Regions from separate parts of the Kitasatospora sp. NPDC004669 genome, predicted to be linked through region 3. Evidence: riboswitches for the same ligand, from Rfam matches in the RefSeq annotation. Region 3 holds a riboswitch; each other region holds the start of a gene.

Region 1 (3,997 bases), on a different contig from region 3:
TGGACCTCCGCCTACGCGACGTGGTCTGCCGGCACGGCCGCCTGGAAGCGGTGGCCAGGGTCGATCTCGACGTGGCCCCCGGCGAGCGGATCGCGCTGACCGGCACCAACGGTTCAGGCAAGACGACGCTGCTGCGCGCGGTCCTGGGCCTGCACCGCCAGGTCGCTGGGCAACTGCTGGTCGGCGGACGCGGCACCCGCACCGCCGCCGAGTGGGCCTGGCGCCGCCGGGCGTGCGCCTGGATCCCCCAGCGCCCGGCCGCCGGCCGGTTCCCGCTGCTGGCACGGGAGCTGCTGGCCAGCAGCGGCGCCGCCACCGAGGCGGCCGAGGCAGCCGAGCGGCTGGGGGTCGCGGCACTGGCGGACCGCCCGCTCGACGCGCTCTCCGGCGGCCAGCTCCAGCGGATGCACCTCGCCCGCGCGGTCGGATGCGTGGCCGCGGGCGCCGGCGTGCTGCTCGCCGACGAGCCAACCGCAGCGCTCGACTTCGCCGGCCAGGAGGAGGCGGCAGAGCTACTCACCGGCCTTCCGGCCACCCTGCTCGTGGTCACCCACGACCGGGCGCTGGCCGCCCGCTGCGACCGGGTGCTGGAAATGGCGGCGGGCCGACTGCGGGTGGTCACGTGAACCCCCTCGAACAGGTCGGCGCGCTGCTGCAGTTGGTGCCGGTGCAGCGGGCCGGCCTCGGACTGCTCCTGGCGAGCCTGGGACTGCCGCTCGTCGGTGTGGTGATCGTCGGGCTCGACATCATGCCGGTGCGGTTCGCCATGATGCACGTCGCACTGCTGGGCATCGCGGTCGGCATCATCGTCGGCCTCGACCCGGCCCTGTGCGCGATCGTCGCGTGCGCGCTCGCCGGAGCGGGCGTGGCACCGCTGGCCCGTACACCTGACGGCCTGTCCGGGGCGATGGGCCTGCTGATGAGCCTGGCGATCGCCGGCGCCCTGCTGGTGCTGTCGGTCTCCGGCGTCAATGCCAACGGCGCGTTCGCACTGCTGTGGGGATCGATCCTGGCCGTACGCCCGGCCGACCTCGCCGTCCTCGGCGTGCTCGCGGCGGCCGTACCCGCACTGTTCCTCTGGCGCCGTCGCGACCTCGCGCTGCTGCTGCACGACCGCGAGTTGGCGCTGTGCTCGGGCGTGCGGGTGCAACGGCTGACGCTGGTGTTACTGGTCATGGTCGCGGTGGCCGTCGGCGCGGCGATCCGGCTGACCGGCGCGCTGCTCGTCGACGCCCTCACCCTGCTGCCCGCCCTCGCTGCCCGACGACTCGGCCACTCGCTCGGCTCGATCGCCGCCTGGGCGGTCGGCATCGGCGCGGCCGTCCACCTGCTCGGGTTCCTGGCCGCCCTCGCCTGGGACCTTCCCCCGGGCCCCGTGCTCGTCCTCGCCGCCGGGGCCGTCGCCCTGGCGGCCCACCTCATCCCCGAACGGAGAACCACCGCATGGCGCAGAGCCGCGTCCCCGTCCGCCCGTTCGTCGCACTGACCGCCGGGCTGCTCGCCCTCACCGCGTGCAGCAGCACCACGAGCGGCACCGCCGCCCCCGACTCGTCCAAGGGCCCGGTCGTGGTGGCGACCACCACCTGGGAGGCCGCCCTCGCGAAGGCGGCCGGTGCCAAGGACGTCAAGGTCCTCGTCCCGGCCAGCGTCAAGCACGCGCCCGACTACGAACTGAAGCCCTCCGACCTGACCGCCGTCGCGGGCGCCGACTTCGTGCTCTACGCCTCGTTCGAGCCCTTCGCCGGCAAGGTCAAGGAGGCCGCCGGCTCGAAGGCCAAGCCCGTCGAGGTCAATCTGGACGACCACCGCGATGCCACCGTCGCCGAGGTCACCAAGCTCGGCAAGGCCTTTGGCACCGAGCAGGCCGCCGCCCAGTGGAACACCGCCTTCACCGCCGAGTACGACAAGCTCGCCCAACAGGTGAAGGCCAAATGGCCCGCCGGGCAGGCACCGGTGGTGGTCACCCAGACGTTCACCACCTGGGCCGCCGACCTCGCGGGCGTCCAGCCCACCGGCACCTACGGCCCGGAGGCCGTCACCCCGACGCAGCTGGCCGAACTGTCCGCGAAGAAGCCACAGTTCGTCCTGGAGAACGAGAACATGTCAGTCGGCACGGTATTGCCCGACTCGGGCGCCAAGCAGGTGAACATCGTCAACTACCCGGACCAGGACCTCGACCTGCTCACCGTCTACCGCAACGCGGCCGGCCAGCTGACGAAGGCGTTCTCCGGCTCCTGATCCACCTGAAGGTGGGGGCGGTCCTGATGCCCAAGCCCCCACCTCAGGACGCCTGCGCGCGGACTCCGTCGAGGATCTGCTCCAGAGCCGCGTCACGAAGCTCGTAGCGAACCACGCGGCCCTGCTTGACCGCGACGACCACCCCCGACGCACGGAGCAGCCGCAGCGTCTGCGAGACGGCGGCCGGGGCGACCTGGCAGGCCTGTGCGAGGTCGGAGACCGGGATCGGTCCGGCGGCCCGCATGGCGGTCAGCAGCGCCAGCCGGCGGGGCTCCGCCAGCAGCGCGAATCGCTCGGCGGCGGCGCGCAGCCGCTCCCGGTCCGCCACCGCGGCAGCGGCCGCCCGCACCGCTTCGGCATCGATTGCCCCTGGCACGTGCGCTCCCCCTCACCCGCCATGCCCGTGTCAGCACTTTGCGTTATTGCAACATATGCGCAGCTGCGCAGCCTTGTCGACAGGGTGGGCCAGCCCCTACGGTGTTCCCCGCCGTGGTGTTCGGGAAGTCCGGTGACAGCTCCTCAGGAGCCGATTCCGGCGCGGCCCTCGCCACTGTGAAGGGGTAGTGCCCCTGGCGTGCCCGCAGGAACTGCGGGCAGTCACCGGTGCCGTACGGCGCGCGGGAAGACGAGCCGTGGGGTGCGCTCAGCCCTGCCCGGACGCGGGCAGAACTGTCCATCCCCCAGCCAGGAGACCGGCCACGGCGTGCACGACTCCCCCGACCTCACCCGGGGGTGCCCCCATCGAGGAGCTGGAGAGGCCGCCCGTCATGACCCTCACCGACGAAACCCCGTCATCGACCCTGCCGCTGCCGCCGCGCTGGCAGCGGCAGGACACCGTCCGCACCGCCACGCTGCTGGCCGTCATCGTGGCCATGCACGTGGTCGCCTTCGGCATGCTGTTCCTGCTGGTCGCCCCGAACCACTACACGATCGGCAACCAGGCCTTCGGCGTCGGGCTCGGCATCACCGCCTACACCCTCGGCATGCGGCACGCCTTCGACGCCGACCACATCGCCGCCATCGACAACACCACCCGCAAGCTGATGGCCGACGGCCAGCGCCCGGTCTCGGTCGGGTTCTGGTTCGCCCTCGGCCATTCCAGCATCGTCATGGCGATGGCCGCCCTCGTCGCCGGCGGCGCACAGATCGCCGGCACCCTGGTCGACGACCAGTCCACCGCGCACCAGTGGCTGGGTGTCATCGGCACCAGTGTCTCCGGCACCTTCCTCTACCTGATCGCCGCGCTCAACCTGATCGCGCTCGCCGGGATCTACCACGTCTACAAGGCCATGCGGGCTGGCCAGTTCGACGAGAAGCAGCTGGAGAAGCACCTCGACGAGCGCGGCTTCATGAACCGCATCCTCGGGCGCCTCACCAAGTCCATCCGCCGCCCCGGCCAGATGTACCCGGTCGGCGTGCTGTTCGGCCTGGGCTTCGACACCGCCACCGAGGTCGCGCTGATGGTGATGGCCGGCTCCGGCGCCGCCTCCGGCCTGCCCTGGTACGCGATCATCTGCCTGCCGCTGCTGTTCGCCTGCGGCATGAGCCTGTTCGACACCCTCGACGGCACCTTCATGAACTTCGCCTACCACTGGGCGTTCTCCAACCCGGTGCGCAAGGTTTACTACAACCTCACCATCACCGGGCTGTCGATCGCCGTGGCCTTCGTCATCGGCACCATCGAGCTGGTCGGCGTCCTGCACGAGAAGCTCGACCTCACCGACCCGGTCACCGGCTGGATCTCCGACATCAGCCTCGA
Region 2 (3,997 bases), on a different contig from region 3:
CACTGCGGCCGACCGCAGATCGCGGCCGGTTCCGGCTCGTACTTCTACCTGCCGAAGCTGGAGAATCACCTCGAAGCCCGGCTCTGGAACGACGTCTTCACCTTCGCCCAGGCCGAGTTGGGCATCCCGCACGGGACGATCCGCGCTACTGTCCTGATCGAGACGATCACCGCCGCATTCGAGATGGACGAGATCCTCTACGAGCTGCGCGAGCATGCCGCCGGGTTGAACGCGGGCCGCTGGGACTATCTGTTCAGCCTGATCAAGAACTTCGCCCACCACGGCCCGCGTTACGTCCTGCCTGACCGTGCCACTCTCACGATGACCCAGCCCTTCATGCGCGCCTACACCGAACTACTCGTCCGCACCTGCCACCGCCGCGGCGCCCACGCCATCGGCGGCATGGCCGCCGCCATCCCCCAGCGCGACCCCGAGGCCAACGAAGTCGCCCTGACCAAGGTCCGCGCCGACAAGGAGCGCGAGGCCGGCGACGGCTTCGACGGCTCCTGGGTCGCCCACCCCGGCCTCGTCGACATCTGCCGCACTGCCTTCGACGCCGTCCTCGGCAAGCGTTCGAACCAGCTCGACCGCACCCGCGCGGACGTCGAGGTCACCGCCGCCGACCTGCTGGGCGTCCACCGGCTCTCCGCCGGCCTGCCGACCGACCAGGGCCTGCGCTCCAACGTCGCCGTCGCCTTGCGCTACCTCACTGCCTGGCTGGGCGGCTCGGGGGCGGTCGCCGTCTTCGGGCTGATGGAGGACGTCGCCACCGCCGAGATCGCCCGTTGCCAGATCTGGCAGTGGCAGCACCACTGCACCCGGCTCACCGGCGGCACGCTCGCCACCGCGGACGCGGTGCGGCGGCTGATCGACCGCGAGCGGGCGACCCTGATCGCCGAGGGCGCCGACCCCGAACTCGTCGACAACGCGGTGCGGATCCTGGAGGAGACCGCCCTCGGCGACACCCTCCCCGCCTTCCTCACCACCGAGGCCTACGCCCGCCACCTCGTCCGCGTCCGCACCGCAGCCTGAACCAACCCCGTACGGAGGCATAGCCATGAACGAGATCCGACGAGTCGCCGTCGTCGGCGCCGGACAGATGGGCTCCGGCATCGCCGAGGTCTTCGCCCGCGCCGGCCTGGACACCATCGTCTGCGAGAACGGCCCGGCCGCACTGCGAGCCGCCCGCGCCCGCATCGACCGCTCCCTCCACCGCGCCGCCGACCGCGGCCGGATCAGCGAGGAGCAGCGTACCGATGCCTGGGCGCACCTGCTGTTCGCCGACGACTTGGAGGCCCTCGCCGACCGTCAACTGGTCGTCGAGGCCGTCGTCGAGGACGAGCGGGTCAAGACCGACGTCCTCAGCACCCTGGACAAGGTGCTCGCCGACGAGAACGCCGTGCTGGCCACCAACACCTCGGCCATCCCGGTCACCCGCCTTGGCATCGCCACCGGCCGCGCTTCCCACGTCCTGGGTCTGCACTTCTTCAACCCGGCGCCCGTCATGCCGCTCGTCGAGCTGGTGTCGTCGCTGCACACCGACCAAGCGGTGCTGGAACGGGTGGAGACCTTTGCGCGGGTCGCACTCGGCAGGCACGTCATCCGCTCCCGGGACCGGGCCGGTTTCGTCGTCAACGCGCTGCTGGTGCCCTACCTGCTCTCCGCGATCCGCATGGCCGAAGCCGGCCACGCCACCCCGGAGGACATCGACGCCGGCATGATCCACGGCTGCGCCCACCCCATGGGCCCCCTCCAACTCGCCGACCTCATCGGCCTGGACACGGTGGAGGCCATCGCACAGTCGCTGTACGACGAGTACAAGGAGCCGCTCTACGCGCCCCCGCCGCTGCTCTCGCGCATGGTCGAGGCCGGCCTGCTCGGCCGCAAGTCCGGCCGGGGCTTCCACCGGCACCCCACCCGGTGAACCCGATCGACCCGAGGCGCCGGGTGCGGCTAGGGTGAGCGGTGCAGCTGGTTCGCCCCGTCCGCCAGGCGGGATGCGTCGCAAGAGGGAATCCGGTGGGAATCCGGAACTGCCCCGCAGCGGTGAGTGGGAACGAAAGCCGTCAACAGCACTGGGAGCCCGATGGGCCCTGGGAAGCGACGGCCGGTAGGAGCCGGTACGGCCCAACGGGCCCGGCGCGCCCGCGAGTCCGAAGACCTGCCACTGCCCGTGCGCCGCAGCGGCGCGCGGTCTCACCGGGACCTCGCGGGAAGGTCGGCGGCGGCACGGGCACGGCGGACTCACTCCCCGGGCCCGCTCCTTCGCGCACCCTCCCCCTCGGGGTCCGTGCGAACTCGCGAAGGAGAGTTCCGTGACCACCCATCCCATCGCCACCGTCCACGGCTACCCCCGCCAGGGCCCCGGGCGTGAACTCAAGCGCGCCACCGAGGCCTACTGGGCCGGCCACGCCACCGCCGCGGACCTGCTGGCCACCGCCGCCAAGCTGCGCCGCGACGTCTGGCAGCAGCTGGCCGCCACCGGCATCGGCGAGATCCCCAGCAACCACTTCTCGCTCTACGACCACGTGCTGGACGCCGCCTTCATGCTGGGTGCCGTTCCGCCCCGGCACCGCGCCGCCGCCCCGGCCGACGCCCGGCCCGGTACCCCGGAGCACATGCTGGCCGTGTACTTCGCCGCAGCTCGCGGCACCGCCGACGTCGCACCGCTGGAGATGACCAAGTGGTTCGACACCAACTACCACTACCTCGTCCCCGAACTCGGCCCCGACACCGTCTTCCGCGCCGACCCGGGCAAGCCGCTCACCGAGTTCGCCGAGGCCAAACTCCTCGGCCACACCACCCGGCCCGTACTGCTCGGGCCCATCAGCTTCCTCCTGCTCTCCAAGCCGCACGCCGACGCACCCGCGGGCTTCCAGCCGCTCACCCTGCTCGACCGCCTGCTGCCCGTCTACGCCGAGATCCTCGCCGACCTGCGCGCCGTCGGAGCCGAGTGGGTGCAGCTCGACGAACCCGCCCTCGTCCAGGACCGCACCCCGGCCGAACTGGACGCCACCGCCCGCGCCTACCGCGACCTGACCGCCCTCACCAGCCGGCCCCGGCTGCTGGTCGCCTCCTACTTCGACGCCCTCGGCGAAGCCCTGCCCGTCCTCGCCCGCACGGCCGTCGAGGGCCTCGCCCTCGACTTCACCGGCCCCGCCGCCGCCAACCTCCCCGCCCTCGCCTCGCTCGGCGGCCTGCCCGGCAAGCGCCTGGTCGCCGGCGTGGTCGACGGCCGCAACATCTGGACCGCCCACCTCGAACAGGCCCTCGCCACCTCCGCCACCCTCCTCGGCCTCGCCAACCACGTCGACATCGCCCCGTCCTGCTCCCTCCTGCACGTCCCGCTCGACGCCACCGCCGAACGCGACCTCGACCCGCAGGTCCGGCGCTGGCTCGCCTTCGCCCGCCAGAAGACCGACGAGGTGGTCACCCTCGCCCGCGGACTCGCCGAAGGCCGCGACACCATCGCACCCCAACTCGCCGCCAACCGCGCCGCCCGCGACAGCCGAGCCACCTCGACGCTCACCCACGACCCCGCCGTACGGGCCCGCTGTGCCGCCGTCCGTCCCGAAGACGCCCGCCGCACCACCCCGTACACCGAGCGCGCCACCGCCCAGCACGCCCGACTCGGCCTGCCGGCGCTGCCCACCACCACCATCGGCTCCTTCCCGCAGACCGCCGACCTGCGCACCGCCCGCGCCGAGCTGCGGGCAGGACGGATCGACGCCGCCGGCTACCGGGAGCGGATGGCGGCCGAGATCCGCGAGGTCATCGCCTTCCAGGAGAAGACCGGCCTCGATGTCCTGGTGCACGGCGAACCCGAACGCAACGACATGGTCCAGTACTTCGCCGAGCAGCTCACCGGCTTCCTCACCACCCGACACGGCTGGGTGCAGTCCTACGGCACCCGCTACGTCCGGCCCCCGGTGATCGCGGGCGACGTCTCCCGCCCGCACCCGATGACCATCGACTGGTACCGCTGCGCCCAGGACCT
Region 3 (3,997 bases):
GGTCGTCCGGCAACGCGAGCAGCGCCCGTTCCCGGGTCAGCAGCAAGGTCGCCCCACAGGGCGCGCAGCCCGTCAGATACCGCACGTTCGCCGCCCGGGTGACCATCGCCGCATCGGCCCCGGCCGCACTGCAGTGCTCCCTCACCCGCTCCCGCCGACCCGCGTACGCATCCACCATGCGTCGAGCCTACGAACCCCCACCCCAAACCGCCCGCCGAGCGCCGCCGAGGGGGCACGGGCCCACCCCCCGAGACCCGGCGAGCCGGTGGCGAACGAACCGGGGGACTCCCGGGAGCGGGGCCGGCCGATTTTCGCCCCTCAGGGCGCCGGTCGAGGGCGGCGGCCGCGCGGCGGGCGGACATGGACGCTCCCCCGGCGTCCGGGAATGGGCAGGACGGAGCCCACGTTAAACCGGGTGAAAACGACTTCCATTTCGATACAGGTTCGGCCCAGCCCGTCGAACCCGGCACCCCAGGCCCCCGGGAGGACACCCCGTGACCCGCAGTGAACTGCGCCCCGTGATCAAGCTCCGCTCCACCGCCGGCACCGGCTACACGTACGTGACCCGCAAGAACCGCCGGAACGACCCGGACCGGCTGGTCCTGCGCAAGTACGACCCGGCCACCGGCCGGCACGTCGACTTCCGCGAAGAGCGCTGACGAACACCCCCGAAGGAGCCCACCCGTGAAGTCCGGAATCCACCCCGACTACCGCCCGGTCGTCTTCCGCGACAAGGTCGGCCGGTCGCGGGTGCCCGACACCGCCGGCCGGGTCGAACGGTTCCACCGCCGCTACGGCAACCGGCACTGACGACAGGCCGAAACGGCGCCGCCCCACCCCGGGGAGGCACCGTTTCGGCCTGCGACAAGCGGCCTCAGCGCGGCGGCGGCACCGACACCACCATGGTCAACCGCAGCACCCGCTCCCCCGCGTTGCGGTAAAGGAGCGGCTGCGCCCGGTCCAGGTGGTCGGCGCCGGGCTCGCCGTCGCGGGCACGCTGCTGCTCGCGGCAGCGTGCCCGACGGGCTACTCGGCGGGCGTCCAGCGCTTCTCGACGCCGGCCAGCTTCCAGTACGCGATCGCGATCGCCCACACCACCACGAACAGCCCGGCGATCGCGTACCCGACGTTGTCCAGTGAGATGTCCGCGATGAACCCGGTGACCGGATCGGTCAGGTCGAGCTTCTCGTGCAGCACCCCGACCAGCTCGATGGTGCCGATGATGAAGGCCACCGCGATCGACAGCCCAGTGATGGTCAGGTTGTAGTACACCTTGCGCACCGGGTTGGAGAAGGCCCACTGGTACGCGAAGTTCATGAACGTCCCGTCCAGGGTGTCGAACAGGCTCATCCCGGCCGCGAACAGCAGCGGCAGGCAGACGATCGCGTACCAGGGCAGCCCGGCCGCCGCACCCGAGCCGGCCATCACCATCAGGGTGACCTCGGTCGCGGTGTCGAAGCCGAGGCCCAGCACCATGCCCACCGGGAACATCTGCCCGGGCCGGGTGATCGAGCGGGTCGCCCGGTTCAGCGCCCGGGCCATGAAGCCGCGCGAGTCGAGGTGCTGCTCCAGCTCCGCCTCGTCGTACTGCCCGGCCCGCATCGCCCGGAACACCTTGATGATGCCGATCAGCGCCGCCAGGTTGAGCGCGCCGATCAGGTAGAGGAAGACGCCGGAGGTGGTGGTGCCGACCATCCCGAGCCACTTGTGGGTGGTCGACTCGTCGTCCATCAGCGTGTTCGCCAGCTGGGCGCCACCCGCCACCAGGGCGGCCATGAGAACCACCATCGAGGAGTGTCCGAGGGCGAACCAGAAGCCGACCGAGACCGGCCGCTTGCCGTCCGCCATCAGCTTGCGGGTGGTGTTGTCGATCACCGCGATGTGGTCGGCATCGAAGGCGTGCCGCATGCCGAGGGTGTACGCGGTGATACCCAGGCCCACCCCGAAGACCTGGGTACCGACCGCGTAGTTGTGGGGCGCGACCAGGAAGATGAGCGTCCCGAAGGCCACCACGTGCATGGCCAGGATCACCCCCATCAGCCCGGCCGTACGTATGGTGTCCTCGCGCTTCCACCTGAAGGTGGGCAGGACGGAGGGGGCCGCCTCAGCAGGAGTGGCGGTTTCGGGCAGGGTCATCTTCGGATCACGCTCCAGCACCTCGTGGAAAGACTTCGTGAGATGCCGTGGCCGGTCTCCTGGCTTACGGGGCTTCCGGACCCGCCTTCCCAGGCGCACGAGACGCCCAGTGGCATGTGGGTTCGGACAACTCTCCCCCGATCACAGTGGCGAGGGCCGCTCCGGACTGGGACCCCTGAGGGTCCGTCACCGGTCTTCCCGAGCACCACGGCGGGGAACACCGTAGGGGTCCGGCGCCACCCTCGCAAGGTTGCGCACCTGTGCAGGTGTTCAGGATCACAGGCCCCTGCCTGCAAGAATGTACGCATGCATCTCGTACCGGCCGACCGCGCGGGCCACCGCACCATCGACGGGCACCGGGTCTGCGAGGCCATCGCCGCCATCGGCGACACCGCGCACGTCCGGTCCTGGGCCGAGCGGTTCTCCCTGCTCTCCGACCCCGGACGGCTCGCCCTGCTGCTCGCCCTCCACCGGGCCGGGCCGCTCGCCGTCACCGACCTGGCGGTTGCCACCGGCATGCGCGACCCCGCCGTCTCCCAGGCCCTGCGGCTGCTCCGCACAGCGGGCGTGGTCACCGGGGAGAAGGACGGACGCGTGGTGCGCTACCGGCTCGTGGACGACAGCATGCGCCCCCTCCTCGACGAGTGCGCCGCCGCCGAGCACCACGAGCCCACCGCCGCCGCGGGCTGACCGACAGTCGGGGCCGCCCGTCCCGCGCGAAGCGGCACCAGGAGCCGCCCGGATGAGTACGATGTGCCGCCGAGGCCGCCCTCCTCGGCCCGGCCCAACGCCCCGCCCCAACGCCCCGGTCAGCGCGGCGAGTTCCGGCTCGCGGGTGACGGCGGGACCGCGCGGCGGCCGGACCTGACGAGGTCTCGGCACCGGCTCGGGCTGGTGAAGGCGCTGCGCCCCCCGATGCTGTCGGCCTGCACCACCTGGCCGCCCACCGTGGTGCCTGGCACGGTGAGCGGCACTTCGCACCGATCCATCCGCCTGCTCCCCGCACCCGGCCGGCGGGCGGATCAGCTGGTCAGGCCGTCTGGCAGGTCGGGCACCAGAACAGGTTGCGGGCGGCGTGCTCCTCGGTCCGGACGTCCGCGCCGCAGACCAGGCAGGGCATCGCGGCGCGGCGGTAGACGTAGACCTCGCCGCCGTGGTCGTCCACCCGGGGCGGGCGGCCCATCGCCTCGGGGGTGTGCTCGGGGCGGACGGTGTCGATCCGGCCGGCGGCGACGCCCTCGTGCATCAGGGCGACCAGGTCGGCCCAGATCGCGTCCCACTCGCGGCGGCTGAGGTCGCGGCCGGCCCGGTGCGGGTTGATGTTGTGCCGGAACAACACCTCGGCGCGGTAGACGTTGCCGACGCCCGCCAGCACCTTCTGGTCCATCAGCAGCGCGGCGACGGTCGTCCGACTGCCCGATATCCGGCGCCAGGCGGCCTCCGGGTCGGCGTCGGCGCGCAGCGGGTCGGGGCCGAGCCGGGCGGCGACGGCGGCCTTCTCGGCGTCGGTGATCAGCTTGCAGGTGTTGGGGCCGCGCAGATCGGCGTAGCCGTCGTCGTTGGCCAGCCGCAGCCGGATCAGACCGACCGGGTCGGGTGCGGGGCCGGTGCCGAAGGTGAAGCCGCCGTAGAGGCCCAGGTGGACGTGCACCCAGGCGCCCTCCTCGAAGCCGAGGAAGAGGTGCTTGCCGGTGGCCTCGGCGCCGGTGAGCAGCTGCCCGTCGATCACCTTGGCCTCGTCGGCGAACCGGCCCTGCGGGCTGGAGACCTGGACCGGGCGGTCGCCGAAGGCCTTCCGGTTCTCTACGGCGAGGCGGTGGATGATGTGGCCTTCCGGCACGGGCGCCAGCTCCCCCAGAAG
Region 4 (3,997 bases), on a different contig from region 3:
GAATCGAACGGGGTCCGCGCGGGCGGCTGCGGACCGCGGGGAGAACCCGCAACCGCCCCGGGCCGACGGTGCGGCCCGGGGCGGGGGTGCCGGCGTTGGGGTGACGGGGCGGGGGTGCCGGCGTTGGGGTGACGGGGCGGGGGTGCCGGCGTGGGGGTGACGGGGCGGGGGTGCCGGCGTGGGGGTGACGGGGCGGGGGTGACGCGTGAGAAGTCGGGTGGGTCGACTTCTCGCGTTCAGGGCCGATGTCGGCCCCGAGGTGAGCCCCGGCCGGGTCAGAGGAGGGGGGTGAGCCAGCGGCGGAGGAGTTCGGTGTAGTGGTCGGGGGCGGAGTTCCACAGCGCGGCGTGGCCGGCTCCCGGGAAGGTCTGGAGGTTGACCACGTCGGGGCGGGCGGCGGCGAGGCGCTGGACGGTACTGAAGGGCGCGATCCGGTCGCTGGGGCTGTGCAGCACCAGGGTGGGGGCGTGCAGGTCCGCGCCCTCGGCGAGGCGGGAGAAGTCGGCCAGGTCGACCCCGGTGCGGCCCTCGGCGGCAAGGGCGCCCAGTTCGGCGGCGACACCGGTGAAGCCGGCCCGGGCGGCGTCGCGGCGGGCGGAGGCGGGGAGGTCGAGGACGGGCGAGTCGAGGATCAATCCGCTGACGGCGTGGGCCCAGGCCGAGCGGGCCGCCGTGTGCAGGACCGTGGTGGCGCCCAGCGACCAGCCGTAGAGGATCACCCGGCCCGCGCCGTGGTCGAGCGCCAGCCGTATCGCCGACTCGATGTCGCGCCACTCGGTCGCGCCGAAGTGGCTGAGCCCGTCCGGGGAGGCGGGGGCGCCCTCGTCGCCGCGGTAGGTGACGGCCAGGACGGGCAGGCCGAGGCGGTCGAGCACCGGAAGGACCGGCAGGGTCTGCTGGCGGTCGGCCTCGGTGCCGTGGACCAGGATCACCCAGGTGCCGCGCTTGCCGCCGAGGTGCCAGGCGGGGAGGGGGCCCAACTCGCCGTCGGCGCTGGTGTCTGCGAAGGCGAGGCCTAGCGCCTCGGTGGGGTCGCCGAGCAGGACGCGGGGGGTGAAGCGGACCTCGGTGCCGGGCGTGAGGGTGCCCCGGTCGGCGCGGACCAGCCGCCGGGTGACGCCCTGCTCGTCGCTGTGCAGGATCTCCTCGACCACCGCGTGCCCGCCGCCCTCCCACTCCACGGCCCAGCGGCCGCGCCGCAGGCTCTCCGGGCGGCGGGTGAAGGTGACCCGGCCGGCGGCGAGGGTCTGCACCAGGATGGGACCGGACCCCTCCTCCACGGGCGCCCCCGTCCCCGCCCCCGGATGGACTATCCGCTCGGAGGCCCGGCGGCCGATCGCCACGACGATCCCGGCCCCGACGGCGGCGGCCGCCACAACGGCTGCGGTTCCCCAACGCATATCGTTCCCCGCTCTGCTTCACGGACCGGACGGTGTTCGTACACCAGTTCACCGCAGCCGCGTGCCCCCGGCCACCGGGCTGGGCCGTCCGGGGCATGCGGGAGCAGAGGGGAAAGGGGATCGTCAGACCGGGACGGCCGTCTGCTGGGCGGCGAGGAGGTGCCAGAACCGGGGGATGAGGGGCCCGGCAGGGGTGTGGGGGCCGCTGGGAGTGCCCCAGTGGGTGGGGACGTGGTGCTCCTGCTGGAGGAGGGGCAGGACGGCGGCCAGGTCGGGTTCGGGGACGGGGACGAGGCGGGCGAGGGCACGGAGGTGGGGTTGCCAGCGGCCGGCGACGCACTGGCGCAGGAGCCGGTCGAGGGCCTCGGCGCGGCCGGTGGCCTCGACGAGCTCGGTCAGCCGCAGGCCCAGGACCTGGGCGAGGGCGTGGGTCTGGTCCGGGTCGCCGTCCCAGTGGCCGGTCAGTTCGGCCTCCTGGTACGTGGGCAGGAGCATGCCGACGCGCTCGGCGACGGCCTCCTGGCCGAGCTCCCGGGCGATGCGGTGGTCCCTCAGACGCGTCGGGCGGGCGCCCAGCAGGTCGGCGGCGGGGCACCAGAGGGCGCGGGCGAGGGCGATGAACTCGGCCTCGCCGGGGCGCAGGTCGCCGTTCTCCCAGGCGAGGACGTGGCCGGACAGCAGCCGCACACCGTGGGCGGCCATGCCCTCGGCGACCTGTTCCGGGGTCAGGCCGAGGCCGACCCGGTGGGCGCGGGCGGCCTCGGGTGAGAACGGCACCGGGGGCGGGGCGGCGACGGGGGTCTTTCTGCGGCGCATGGCACCGAACGGTAGGTGCGGCCCTCGCCGCGCCCCCAGCCGCCGAACACACGAAGCGGAGCCGACGAGGCCTCCACCGCGCTGGGCGATCGCACAGCACGACACCCGGTACACCGTGTGACCAACCCCTCCGAGGCCTCGGTTGACGCACGGATCGGCCGCGTGATGGGATCCTCGGGCCAAACGGAGGCATGGAGAGGAAGCCGGTGCGAGTCCGGCGCGGTCCCGCCACTGTCACCGGGGAGCACGCTCGGAAGGTGCCACGGCGGACCGTCAGTCATTGCTGGCAGGCTGCTGGAAGGCTCCGGGGGTGCGTCCGACCCGGAAGCCAGGAGACTCTCGCCCCCGGTACGTCGATCCAGGGCGCGGACCCTGAGTGAGGACACGCACGCGATGCAGGCTGCCCCGCCCCGTCCGACTCCGAGCTGCCCGCCGTCGTGCGCCCGCTGACCCGCGCCGCCGCCTTCGCGCTGGGCGCCGTCGCGGGCTACGCCGCCGACGCCCGCTTCGCCGACCCCCGCCGCGGCCACCCGGTCGCCCTCTTCGGCACCGCCGCGACCCGCCTGGAGCGCCGCCTGTGGCGCGACGACCGTGCGGCCGGGACGGCGTACACGGCGCTGTGCGTGGGCGCGGTCGCGGCCGGCGCGCTGGCCCTGGACCGTACGGTGGGCCGCCGTCCGCTGGGCCGGGCGGCACTGGCCGCGGCGGCGACCTGGACGGTGCTCGGCGGCACCTCGCTGACCCGGGAGGCGCGCACCATCGGCCGCTCGCTCACCGCAGGCGATCTGACGGCCGCCCGGGAGCGGCTGCCGCACCTGTGCGGGCGGGACCCGAGCGCGCTGGACGGGCAGCAGATCGCCCGCGCGGTGGTCGAGTCGGTGGCCGAGAACACTGCGGACGCCGTGGTGAACGCGCTGGTCTGGGGCGCCCTGGCGGGCACGCCGGGGCTGCTGGCCTTCCGCGCGGTGAACACCCTGGACGCCATGGTGGGCCACCGCTCGCCCCGCTACGCCCGCTTCGGCTGGGCCTCGGCCCGGCTGGACGACGTCGCCGGCTGGCCGGGCGCCCGGCTGACCGCGCTGCTGACGGTGGCCGCCGCGCCCGAACCCCGTACCGCCTGGCGGGTCTGGCGCCGGGACGGCTCCGCGCACCCGAGCCCGAACGCGGGCCAGGCCGAGTCGGCCTTCGCCGGCGCGGTGGGCGTACGCCTGGGCGGGACGCTCCGGTACCCGCACGAGCCGAAGGGCGCGCCGGTGCCGAAAGCGACGAGCGACGAGCGAGCGGTGGCGGCGCCCCCGGCCGAAGGCGGGGGGAGAGTGCCGGAGAGTGGGCCCCTCCTGTCCGAGGGCGGGCAAGGAGGGCGAACGTCGGCACCGGATCAGGAGCGCCCGGAGGCGAGTGCGGAGTCACGTGAGCGGGTGGAGCACCGGCCGGTGCTGGGCGAGGAGTTGCGCCCGGTGACGGTGGACGACATCGAGCGGGCCTGCACGCTGTCCCGGCGGGTGACCGCGCTGGCGCTGGGTACGACGGTCGCGGGGCACGTCCTGCTGCGGCTTCTGATGAGAAGGGGTAGGGCGTGAGCGAGCGAAGCATGGGGGTCCCCCCGGCCGGAGGCTGGGGGGAAGGTGGGCGCGTGAAGAACGCGCTGCTGGTCGCCGGGACGACCTCGGACGCGGGCAAGAGCGTGGTGACGGCCGGGATCTGCCGCTGGCTGGCCCGCCAGGGCGTGCACGTCGCGCCGTTCAAGGCGCAGAACATGTCGCTGAACTCCTTCGTCACCA

The links. A riboswitch is a leader RNA that binds a small molecule or an ion and turns the genes downstream of it on or off. The one in region 3 is predicted to bind cobalamin.
Region 1: it holds a riboswitch for cobalamin, as region 3 does, so the genes downstream of both, ABZW30_RS28210 (HoxN/HupN/NixA family nickel/cobalt transporter) here and ABZW30_RS05975 (HoxN/HupN/NixA family nickel/cobalt transporter) in region 3, are expected to answer to the same signal.
Region 2: it holds a riboswitch for cobalamin, as region 3 does, so the genes downstream of both, metE (5-methyltetrahydropteroyltriglutamate--homocysteine S-methyltransferase) here and ABZW30_RS05975 (HoxN/HupN/NixA family nickel/cobalt transporter) in region 3, are expected to answer to the same signal.
Region 4: it holds a riboswitch for cobalamin, as region 3 does, so the genes downstream of both, ABZW30_RS32400 (cobalamin biosynthesis protein) here and ABZW30_RS05975 (HoxN/HupN/NixA family nickel/cobalt transporter) in region 3, are expected to answer to the same signal.

What each region holds. Positions count from the first base shown of each region.
Region 1 covers NZ_JBEXKB010000039.1:4,594-8,590, forward strand. Annotated here, with positions in the region: gene ABZW30_RS28190 (ABC transporter ATP-binding protein) at 21-626, shown strand; gene ABZW30_RS28195 (metal ABC transporter permease) at 623-1,486, shown strand; gene ABZW30_RS28200 (zinc ABC transporter substrate-binding protein) at 1,444-2,238, shown strand; gene ABZW30_RS28205 (metalloregulator ArsR/SmtB family transcription factor) at 2,282-2,614, opposite strand; cobalamin riboswitch at 2,712-2,954, shown strand; gene ABZW30_RS28210 (HoxN/HupN/NixA family nickel/cobalt transporter) at 3,006-3,997, shown strand, end outside.
Region 2 covers NZ_JBEXKB010000039.1:12,841-16,837, forward strand. Annotated here, with positions in the region: gene aceB (malate synthase A) at 1-1,032, shown strand, start outside; gene ABZW30_RS28230 (3-hydroxybutyryl-CoA dehydrogenase) at 1,058-1,924, shown strand; cobalamin riboswitch at 1,973-2,167, shown strand; gene metE (5-methyltetrahydropteroyltriglutamate--homocysteine S-methyltransferase) at 2,316-3,997, shown strand, end outside.
Region 3 covers NZ_JBEXKB010000005.1:2,146-6,142, forward strand. Annotated here, with positions in the region: gene ABZW30_RS05960 (aminopeptidase P family protein) at 1-178, opposite strand, end outside; gene rpmG (50S ribosomal protein L33) at 495-659, shown strand; gene ABZW30_RS05970 (hypothetical protein) at 685-810, shown strand; gene ABZW30_RS05975 (HoxN/HupN/NixA family nickel/cobalt transporter) at 1,027-2,136, opposite strand; cobalamin riboswitch at 2,168-2,361, opposite strand; gene ABZW30_RS05980 (metalloregulator ArsR/SmtB family transcription factor) at 2,443-2,826, shown strand; gene ABZW30_RS05985 (DNA-formamidopyrimidine glycosylase family protein) at 3,167-3,976, opposite strand.
Region 4 covers NZ_JBEXKB010000050.1:13,470-17,466, reverse strand. Annotated here, with positions in the region: gene ABZW30_RS32410 (alpha/beta hydrolase) at 276-1,400, opposite strand; gene ABZW30_RS32405 (helix-turn-helix transcriptional regulator) at 1,524-2,216, opposite strand; cobalamin riboswitch at 2,412-2,555, shown strand; gene ABZW30_RS32400 (cobalamin biosynthesis protein) at 2,654-3,796, shown strand; gene ABZW30_RS32395 (cobyric acid synthase) at 3,808-3,997, shown strand, end outside.